3 regions of the Polaribacter cellanae genome follow, and region 1 is predicted to be linked to each of the others. Evidence: riboswitches for the same ligand, from Rfam matches in the RefSeq annotation. Region 1 holds a riboswitch; each other region holds the start of a gene.
The links. A riboswitch is a leader RNA that binds a small molecule or an ion and turns the genes downstream of it on or off. The one in region 1 is predicted to bind cobalamin.
Positions count from the first base shown of each region.

Region 2: linked by a shared signal. The riboswitch ahead of J3359_RS02725 (TonB-dependent receptor domain-containing protein) and the one ahead of J3359_RS11170 (DUF5074 domain-containing protein) in region 1 are both predicted to bind cobalamin.
Region 3: linked by a shared signal. The riboswitch ahead of metE (5-methyltetrahydropteroyltriglutamate--homocysteine S-methyltransferase) and the one ahead of J3359_RS11170 (DUF5074 domain-containing protein) in region 1 are both predicted to bind cobalamin.

Region 1 covers NZ_CP071869.1:2,477,482-2,480,767, reverse strand. The annotation lists gene dinB (DNA polymerase IV) at 1-979, opposite strand, end outside; cobalamin riboswitch at 1,044-1,265, shown strand; gene J3359_RS11170 (DUF5074 domain-containing protein) at 1,409-2,479, shown strand; gene J3359_RS11165 (alpha/beta hydrolase family protein) at 2,680-3,286, opposite strand, start outside.
Region 2 covers NZ_CP071869.1:603,005-606,290, forward strand. The annotation lists gene J3359_RS02725 (TonB-dependent receptor domain-containing protein) at 1-1,616, opposite strand, end outside; cobalamin riboswitch at 1,647-1,870, opposite strand; gene J3359_RS02730 (ABC transporter substrate-binding protein) at 1,884-2,819, opposite strand; gene J3359_RS02735 (bifunctional adenosylcobinamide kinase/adenosylcobinamide-phosphate guanylyltransferase) at 2,917-3,286, shown strand, end outside.
Region 3 covers NZ_CP071869.1:3,565,007-3,568,292, forward strand. The annotation lists gene metE (5-methyltetrahydropteroyltriglutamate--homocysteine S-methyltransferase) at 1-1,263, opposite strand, end outside; cobalamin riboswitch at 1,448-1,637, opposite strand; gene J3359_RS15870 (TlpA family protein disulfide reductase) at 2,028-2,834, shown strand; gene J3359_RS15875 (hypothetical protein) at 2,979-3,215, opposite strand; gene J3359_RS15880 (thiamine diphosphokinase) at 3,181-3,286, opposite strand, start outside.

The DNA of each region.
Region 1 (3,286 bases):
GAAACAACAACTCTTTTAGCACAGGAAAAAATTCTTTTTTCTTTTGCATAAAATGTGGTTTTGTTTTGCTTCTTGTTTGTTGTGTAAAATCGGAATATTTAATTTTTAAAGTAATGGTTTTTCCTTTTGTATCGTTTTTTAGCATTCTTCGTTCTAACTCATCTGCAATTTTATCTAACTTTTCTAGCATAAAAATTTCTGAAGAAATGTTTTCGTTAAATGTTCTTTCTGCTGCTAAAGATTTGCGAATTCTGTTTGGTTTTACAGCACTGTTATGAATTCCACGAACAATATTATAATAATGTGTGCCCGATTTTCCGAATAAAGTAACCAATTCTTCCAACGATTTTTTCTTTAAATCGTTTCCAATAAAAATGCCTAAATTGTACATTTTAGCGGCTGTAACTTTACCCACACCATAAAATTTATTTACGGGCAATTCTTCTAAAAATTTAAGCACTTCTTCTGGATGCACTGTTTTTTGTCCATTGGGTTTGTTTATGTCTGAAGCTACTTTTGCAATAAATTTGTTAATGGAAATTCCTGCAGAAGCTCGCAAACCTGTTTCATCATAAATTCTCTGGCGAATTTCTTTGGCAATATCGTTTGCAGATGGATTTCCTTTCTTATTTTCGGTAACATCTAAATAGGCTTCGTCTAAAGAAAGTGGTTCTACCAAATTTGTATATTCGTAAAAAATTTCTCTAATTTTTGCTGATAACTCTTTATAGCGAGCAAAATCTGACTTTACAAAAATTAAATGTGGACATTTTTTCTTCGCCATAAAACCACTCATTGCAGATTTTACACCAAATTTTCTGGCCTCGTAACTTGCTGCAGAAACGACTCCTCTTATTTCACTTCCACCAACAGCAATTGCTTTTCCTCTTAATTCAGGATTATCCAATTGTGCTACAGATGCATAAAATGCATCCATATCTATATGAATAATTTTTCTGAAAGGAGGTTGTAATTCCATTTTAACAAAAATAAGAGAGTTTATTAACAGTTCTGTCTTTTTTTATATCAAAAAAGTAAATACTTTCGCGACATAAAGTAATGGTTTTTATTTTCAAAATTATTGAAACTAAAATTAAAAGGGAATCAGGTGATTTTTAAGTAAAAAATCCTGAACTGTTCTCGCAACTGTAAGCTTCATCTTGTAGAAAAGATGTCTGTTAAATCTTACGCCACTGTTTAAAAAATTAAATGGGAAGGTTTTAACAAAAGTAAGTCAGGAGACCTGCCAATGCTCAAATTCGTGTTTTTTATGCTTTCGAGAAAAAGGCTAGAAACTATTATTTTTTGTTAACCATATCTATTCTTTTGTTTGATTATTTTTTTAATCTAACTCGTGAAATAGAATACGCATACGAATTTTTAAACTGTAATCTAAAACCCAATTATAATGAAGAATTTTTATGCTGTATATGCATTGCTATGCATTTTAGTAATTACCTCTTGTTCCAAAAAAGACACTCCAGAAATCGAAGAAGAAGTTATTTTCGATTCTACTTTTATTTTAACGTTAGAGAATAACAAAACAACAATTAACTTTTTAAATAGTGGCGCTTTTTTAACGCCAAATGTGTACGAATCTACAGATGGTAATTCTATCTCTTTTTCGAGTTTCGATAATGCGTTATTTGTTGTTAGCCAAAAAGGCCCAAATTACATTACACAATTAGACGTAGAAAACTTAAATGTTGATAATGTTGTGACTAAATCGAACCTTTCTTCACCTTCTTACTTAGCAATGTATTCTGCTACAGATGGCTTGGTTATTGGGGTTTCTGGTAGAGGAAGACGAAGAAAATACAATGTTGCTCCTGTAAATATAACAACTGGTATTGGAGAAAAAATCGATGGCTTTTCTAATAAAATCTTATACAACAATGTCGCTTTATTAGCAGACGGAAACAAGGTTTTAGTCGCAGATGGTAAAGATTTAAAAGCTTTTAATACCACTACAAAAAAAGTAACTACTTTGTTAACTTTTAAAGAAAATATTTCTGGTATTTTAAAAAATAAAAACGGAACAATTTGGGTAGCTACCGAAAAAAGAACAGAAAAAGCAGCGTTTACAAAATTAAACGAAGATTATACAATAAACGAAGTTGTAACCATTACAGACGACAATATCAACTTGTTTAAAAACAGCCTTTTAAGTTTAAATCATTCTAATTTTACAGCATATTGGTCGGAATCTGCCTCTGGTAAAATTTACAGATTTAATACGATTACAAAATTAGTCGAAGAATTTGCAACACCAACCACAAATAATGTTGCTTTTACAACAGTTGTAAAACAGCATCCTGTTACAAAACAGGTATTTGTAATGGGTTTAAAAGATTTTTTAGATCCTGATAATAGTATTATTGCCATTTATAACGATAATAAGTCTTTTGAAAAAGAAGTAAAAGATGTTGGAAAGTCTCCTATAGATATTTATTTTTCTGATAAAAACTTTACAAACTAGAAGTTTTTTTAAAAAGTAAAATTTTATTTAAAGGTGAAATAATCTATTTTAAACATTAGATTGCTTCACTTTTTTTATGAGCTATTTTTAAAGAATGCATAATAAGCTTTTTTATATATGAGAAAAACATATCCTTTTTATGGGTTTTAAATATTTAAATTACTGGTTTCAAAATAATTAAAATTTATTATAAGAAATTTCTAACCTAAAAACGCTATACAAATTTTAGTAACTTCTTCTAATTCTTTAGACATTTTCTCTTTTTGCCAGGGATGAGAAACATTAAAAACATGGTCGGCATTTTTAATGATTTTTAATGTGCTTTTGGGGTTCCAAGAATGTATCTTTTTACTTTCTTCAACAGAAATTGAAGTATCTGCATCTCCATGAATAATTAAATGTGGTACAGTAACTTTTTTTGCTGATTTTTCGATATTTAATCGTTCTTCGTTCTCTTTGAAGTTTACATAAAATTGATAAAAATGTGGCATTAATTGTTTCGTTCTTCCATTTTCTACATATTTTACGCCTCTTTTCTTCCAGTTTTCTAAATCGCCAATTGTAGATGATCTTGAACCAAAATCGCAAACTGAAGCTAAAGAAATTAAATTTCTTACTCGAAAATCTTCAGCCGCTTTTATGGTAACAATTCCTCCAGCTCTACTGTGCCCAATTATTGAAATATTATTACGCTTTGCTTCATTTTTAAAATTGGTATTTGTAGAAACCCAATCTAAAACGCTTTCTAAGTCGTCTAATTCTTTGGTGTAATTATTATTCCCAAAAGCTTCTAAATCTGGGAAATCT
Region 2 (3,286 bases), 1.9 Mb from region 1:
TAAGAATATCCTAAACTTCCATTTAATAAATGTTTTGGCACAAAAGTTAAAAAATTATTCGTTTCAGTATTTTTAGCATCTGTATAACTATAATTTACTGTTGTATTTACAAAATGTTTATTAAAGTTCTTTTGGTATGAAAGTGTAAACTCAATTCCTTTATTCATTGTTTTAGAAAGGTTAATTGGTGTCCAAATACCTGGTCTATTTGGGTCGCCATTTGGTGTCCAAACAATTTTATCTTTTGCGGAAATATAAAACCCAGATATATCTATCGACAAATTTTTGGTATTAAAAACAACACCAAACTCACTTTGCAAAGCAGTTTCTGGTTTTAAATTAGGATTACCCTGGCCTGGCCAATATAAATCGTTGTAAGTTGGTACTCTATAATTTTTAGAACCATTTGCTCGAAAAGAAATGTTTTTAAACGTATTTACTTTAATTCCCATAGCATAACTAAAAGGTACATCAAAATCTGAATTAAAGTCTTTCCTTATTTTGGTATCGAAAAAGAAAAAATTGTTTATGTTTTGATTGTAAATGACAGATTGTGAGAATTGTCTTCTATTTTTTGTATTGATTTGATCCGTTTTTCCAAAAACAGATTCATATTCAGAAAAAGAGTTAATTGTTGCATTTATTTTTGGAATTTTATACCCAAATTGATAATTTATCAAATAACGGTTCGATTTTCCGAAGTTAAATTTATCTGTATTTTTATCGCCGTAATAATGATATTCTTGTGTTAGAAAAGCAATTTTAACTTCGTTCGTAAACCTTCCTTTTTGATGGTTGTACACCAACAAGTTTCTATTGTTAAAATCTTTGTATTTCTCGTTGGCAGAAGTTGGATTAGGTAATTCTCCTGAAAATAAACGGTCTCCCAAATAAGAAGTACTATAAAAATTTAATTCAGAAAAATTAGATAGTTTGTAAGACAAACCCGCATTAAAACTTATATTTTTATAAGCTCCATTGGAATTTCTAAAATCGGTTTTTAATAGCGGATAATCATTATTTGACTTATTATAAGAAATACCTAATTTAACAGCCAATTTTTGACTTGACAAATTAAATTTGTATAAATTATTAGAAGTATTATAACTTCCAAAAGAAGAAACAAATTGGTTGTCTATAGTCTGTTTATTTTTAAAGGACAGTTCATCATTTAAATGAACGGTACCGCCAATAGCACCAGAACCATATTCTATACTCCCACCACCACTTCTAATGTTTATAGCATCAAATAAACTTACTGTTAATGAATTGAAACCTGTTTGTCCGTTATTGATAGAATTGATATTAATTCCGTTCCAAACAACGGCAGTATTAGAAGCACTTGTACCTCTAAAACTTGCAGAACTTGTACCACCTGCACCATATTCTCGTAAATAAATAGGTGCGTTAAAACGTAAAAGTGTAGTAAAAGATTCTGTATTTTTCACCAAAACAGAATCTTTTAAAGTTATAATTTTATAACCTTTAGAATTTTTCTTTAATGTTTTATCTGCTACAACAATTACCTCTTTTAAAATCGTTCTTAATGAATCGTTTTGAGCGGTTAAATGAGAAGCAGTACCAAATAAGAGAATAAAAAATATAATTTTCTTCATACACAGTTAACTTTTATCCCGAAAGTTTTTTAATTGTTAAAAATAAAGGCAGGTCTCCTGGCTTGTTTTCTGTTATTTAGACCTTCCCAACATAAATGTCAGTGGTAAAAGAGTTAATAACAGCTCTTTTAAAAAGAGGTTTCAAAATTTTTTTTTGAAACAAACTTACAGTTGCGGGAACAGCTTTGGTATTTCACCAAATTCCCTTTTAATTTACTCATAAAAAGAGTAAAACCTAAATTCTTTGCAAATGTATTCTATTTTAAGTTATTCTAAAACTAATAATTGATTATAATTTGTGAATTTTTGTTGTAATTCTTCAGAAATATTAAAATGCTCTGGATGAATTATTTTAGCCAAACATTCTATTCCATTTACTAAAGTTCCTGCAGAAGATTGAGTGAACATTTCAAAATCTGCGATAAAAACCTGTTCGTTTTTAACCGCTCTTAAAGATTTCCATTCTGGTTTTTCTTCCAAAAATTGCATATCCTCTAAAGTTCTAGAAATTCCGTAACCACAAGGTGCGATAATTAAAATTTCTGGGTCGTATTTCACAATTTTATCCCAAGGAATAACAATACTATCGCCAGAAGGATGCGAGAGTAAATCGATACCACCTGCATACCCAATTTGATGAGGAATCCAATGACCACAGTTAAATAAAGGGTTAATCCACTCTAACAACATGACACTTTTAGCTTGAATTCTTTTCGCCCTTTGTGTATCTACTATTTTATAAACGCGCTCTTTTAGCTTTGCAACATATGCCAAACCAACTTCTTTCTTTCCCATGGCTTCTGCAATAGTAATTGCATTCTCAAAAACGTCTTCTAAAGAATTAGGTGTAATCGAAATCAGTTTTGGTATTTTGGGTAATTTGTATGCGGAAGTTGCTACGCATTCGGTATCTATTTGGCAAACATCACACACATCTTGTGTAAAAATAATATCTGGCGCAATTTCTTCTAATACAGGTTCATCTACATAATATAGAGTGCCACCTTCGGCTTTGGTTTTAGAAAAAATAGTATTTATTTCTTCACTTGTTAAAACTTGACCTTCTAATTTATAACGAACAGCAACTTTTTTTTCTGCCAAAGCAACTGCAGGGCATTCAAAAGTAATTCCGTTTAAATATTGTTGTAACCCCATATCGTAAATCATTTGGGTTACTGCTGGCATAAAAGAAGAAACTGTCATTTTTTTGTTTTTTAGAATACAAATTTACATACTTTTAAGATATTCTTTCCTTTTTTAATAAATGTTTCCAATCTTTGTGAAATAATTTTTATTATTTATGATATATTATATTTCTGGTGGCGAAAGATCTGGTAAAAGTAATTTTGCACAAAAAATTGCGGAAGATTTGTCAGAAACCCCTATTTATTTAGCAACTTCCAGAATTTGGGATAATGATTTTCAAAAACGTGTAGACAGGCATGTTTCTGATAGAGACGAACGTTGGCAAACCATCGAAGAAGAAAAAAACATAAGTACTGTAATTCCAGAAAGTGCAACTGTAGTTGTAGATTGTGTTACTTTATGGCTTACAAATTTTTATACAGACACAAAATATAATGTGGAAGAATCTCTAAAATTAGCCAAAGAAGAAGTAGATAAACTCCATAAAATTAAAGCTAACATTATCATTATTTCTAATGAAATTG
Region 3 (3,286 bases), 1.1 Mb from region 1:
AAATGGGTTGTCTCTCTTGGTATGTTCATTAGAAATAGTAGCAACTCTAGCTTTAACTTTTGGGTTGTTTATTAAAGTAGATGTTTTTTTACTACTGATGTCTTTACGATTTTTTAAAATGATATTTTTACTTTTTTCAGTTGTATCATCTAAAAATAACTGCTTTAAAATAACAACCTCATTTACTTTTTGTTTGGCAAAGGCAAGCCAATTTTTTATTTCTAAATTTAAAATAGCCTCATTATTTTCACTATCTAAATCACAAGGAACATGAAGCAAAGAACAACTTGTGCTTATTAAAACGCGATTTTTCCCTAACACTTCTACAGCTTTTTGTACTGTAGCTAAAGATTGCTGGTAATCGTTTTTCCAAACGTTTCTACCATCTACAATACCCAAAGAAATAGATAAATTTTTGGGAGTATTGTTTAATACATCTTGTAATTGATTAGGGTTTCTAACCAAATCTAAATGTAAGGTATGGATAGGAAGGTTTACCGCTAATTTTAAATTATCTTGTAATCCTTCAAAATAAGTAGCTACAATAATTTTAAGTTTTGGAAATTTTTTTTGTATTTGTTTATAGACTTGTTTTATTGTATATTTTTCTTTTTCGGTTAAATCTAAAGCTAAAAGAGGTTCATCAAACTGAACCCATTTTGCTCCAGCTTCTTCCAGTTCATTTAAAACTTTAAAGTAAACAGGTAATAAGTTGCTAATTAAATCGATTCTATTAAAACCTTCCTCTTTTTCTTTTCCCAAAAGTAAATAAGAAACAGGCGAAATTAAGACAGGTTTTGTATCGATTCCTTGTTTTTTTGCTTCTTTGTATTCGTTAATAATTTTTGTTGAAAAAAGATTAAATTGTTGGTCTTTTTTGAATTCTGGAACAATAAAGTGGTAGTTGGTATCAAACCATTTTGTCATTTCCATTGCAGGTACATCTATATTGTTTTTTTGATGTCCTCGAGCCATTGCGAAATATAAATCTAAATTCGATTTAAAATCAAGTTTCTTATACCTTTCAGGTATGGCGTTAACGGTAAGCGACATATCTAAAACTTGATCGTAAAAAGAAAAATCGTTGCTAGAAATTAGGTCTATTCCTGCCTCTTTTTGAAGATTCCAATTGTGGCTTTTAATACGATTACCAACCTCTTTTAACTCTTTTTCGGAAATTTTGCCAGCCCAATACTGCTCGCAAGCTTTCTTTAACTCTCTTTTGCTACCAATTCGCGGATAGCCTAAAATGTGTGTTTTCATTTTTTTACTTTTAAATAATGAATTAATAATTACTTAAAAGCTCAATTAAAAACTTCTTTTTGCTTATCGAAAAATAAAATGATGAGTTGAAATAATGGCGCGTGAATACATATAGATAGCTAAAAATAGCATCCAAATGTTTAAAAGGCATCAAAATAGACAAATCACTTCAAATCGCGAAAGCAAAGTCATATCGATAAAGGCAGGTCTCCTGACTTGTAACAATTTTTATCGTCCTTCCCATTTTAGTAAAAACAGTGGAACACAAGGATAAAAATCTTTAAATGTTACTTACAGTTGCGCGACAGCTCTGGATTTGCACCAGATTCCCTATTAATCTACAGCTAAGTAAAACCTTATCGTACGATGAAATTAAATAAAAGAACTTCTTTCTAGCGACAAAGGTATTATAAAATTTGTTGAGATTATTAGTTTAATAAATTTTGAATAGTTTTTTTTTGAGAAAAAGTATTCAGTTTTTTAGTGTACTGTTTCTTAAAATAAGGAGTTAGAATACAGTGCATTGTTATTATTTTAAACCAAAAGCATAATTTCGGATTAAAATATCAACAAAATGATTTGTTTTCAAGGGAATTTTAACGCCTTTAGCCTATTATTTACTAAATTAGATGCTTAAAAAACGCAACTAATTTTATACAAAAAACTTTGGTGTAGTTAACACACATTAACATTAATTAACTTAACATAATATACATTAACAAAATAACATTGTTTCTTTGTTGTAAATAAAAATATATAACAGTATGAAAATTAGACAAATTAGTATCTTGAAAATTAGTGTCTTAACGATTTTATTAACTTGTTTTTGCTCAATAAACTTAATAGCTCAAAATAAAGAGACTGATAAAGTTGAGAAAAAGGAGTATTTAAAAGGCTTAACCAAGGCTAGTGAAAAAGACCTATCTGACAAACAAATTATGTTTGATGGAGAAAGCATTCCTGTTTACAATATTAAAGGAAAAAGAATAAGAGGAAATGAAATGATGGAAGCTATGATGTCAGGAAATTATACTCCTGATTTTTATATAGATAGTAATAAAGAGATTAAAGTTGCTGTTTTAAGAATAGCAACAGAAGACGAGAAAAAAATGATGAAAGAAATGCAGGCTCAAATAAATAGTCAAAGTGATTTAATTGGAACAGATGCTTCTGTCTTTTCTGCAACTGACATTAATGGAAATGAATTTTCATTAAATAGCCTAAAGGGAAAAATTATTGTTATGAATTTTTGGTTTATAGAATGTAAACCTTGTGTTATGGAAATGCCTGAATTAAATGAGTTAGTAAAAAAATATAAAAATAAAGACATTGTTTTTTTAGGCTTTGCTACGAATAGTAAATCAAGAATTGATTCTTTTTTAAAGAAAAAGGACTTTTATTATACTATAATTCCAAATAGCGAAAAGATTGCTATAGATTATAAGGTGTCAGGCTATCCAACTCATATTATTATAGATAAAAACTCTAAAATTGTATACTCAACCACTGGTTTAGGCTCAACAACAATTAATGATATAGAAAAAACAATTGAAAGTTTAATACAAAAATAAGACACCTAACAAAGAACTGGACTTTTCTTCAAAGCTAGGCTAAACGCATTAAAAAAACAACAGTTATAAATTATTGAAACTGTTGTTTCTTTAAGGTTTTTTTAGTAGTTTTTTTAGATTACAAACAAACCAAGTTCTTCTTAATTACTCAGCAATTTCTCCACGATGTGGTTTTAGTGCATCTCTGTAGATTTTCATATTACTTTCATCTACAATTATAAATGCTGAAGAAAACATTGGATTTTTTTCAATTATGTCAATTTCAAAGAAAGGAAGTTTTTCTGCTTCCGCAAAATCTTTTAAATGAATGGTATGATGTTTTGCGGTTTCTTTGGCATCTTGTCCTCTAAAATCCCACAGTAATTTTATTTTTCTGTTCATTATTAATGTCTTTATTATTGATAAAAATAAACAAATCTCCACTATTAAAAGTGATGTTTACATTGTTTTCA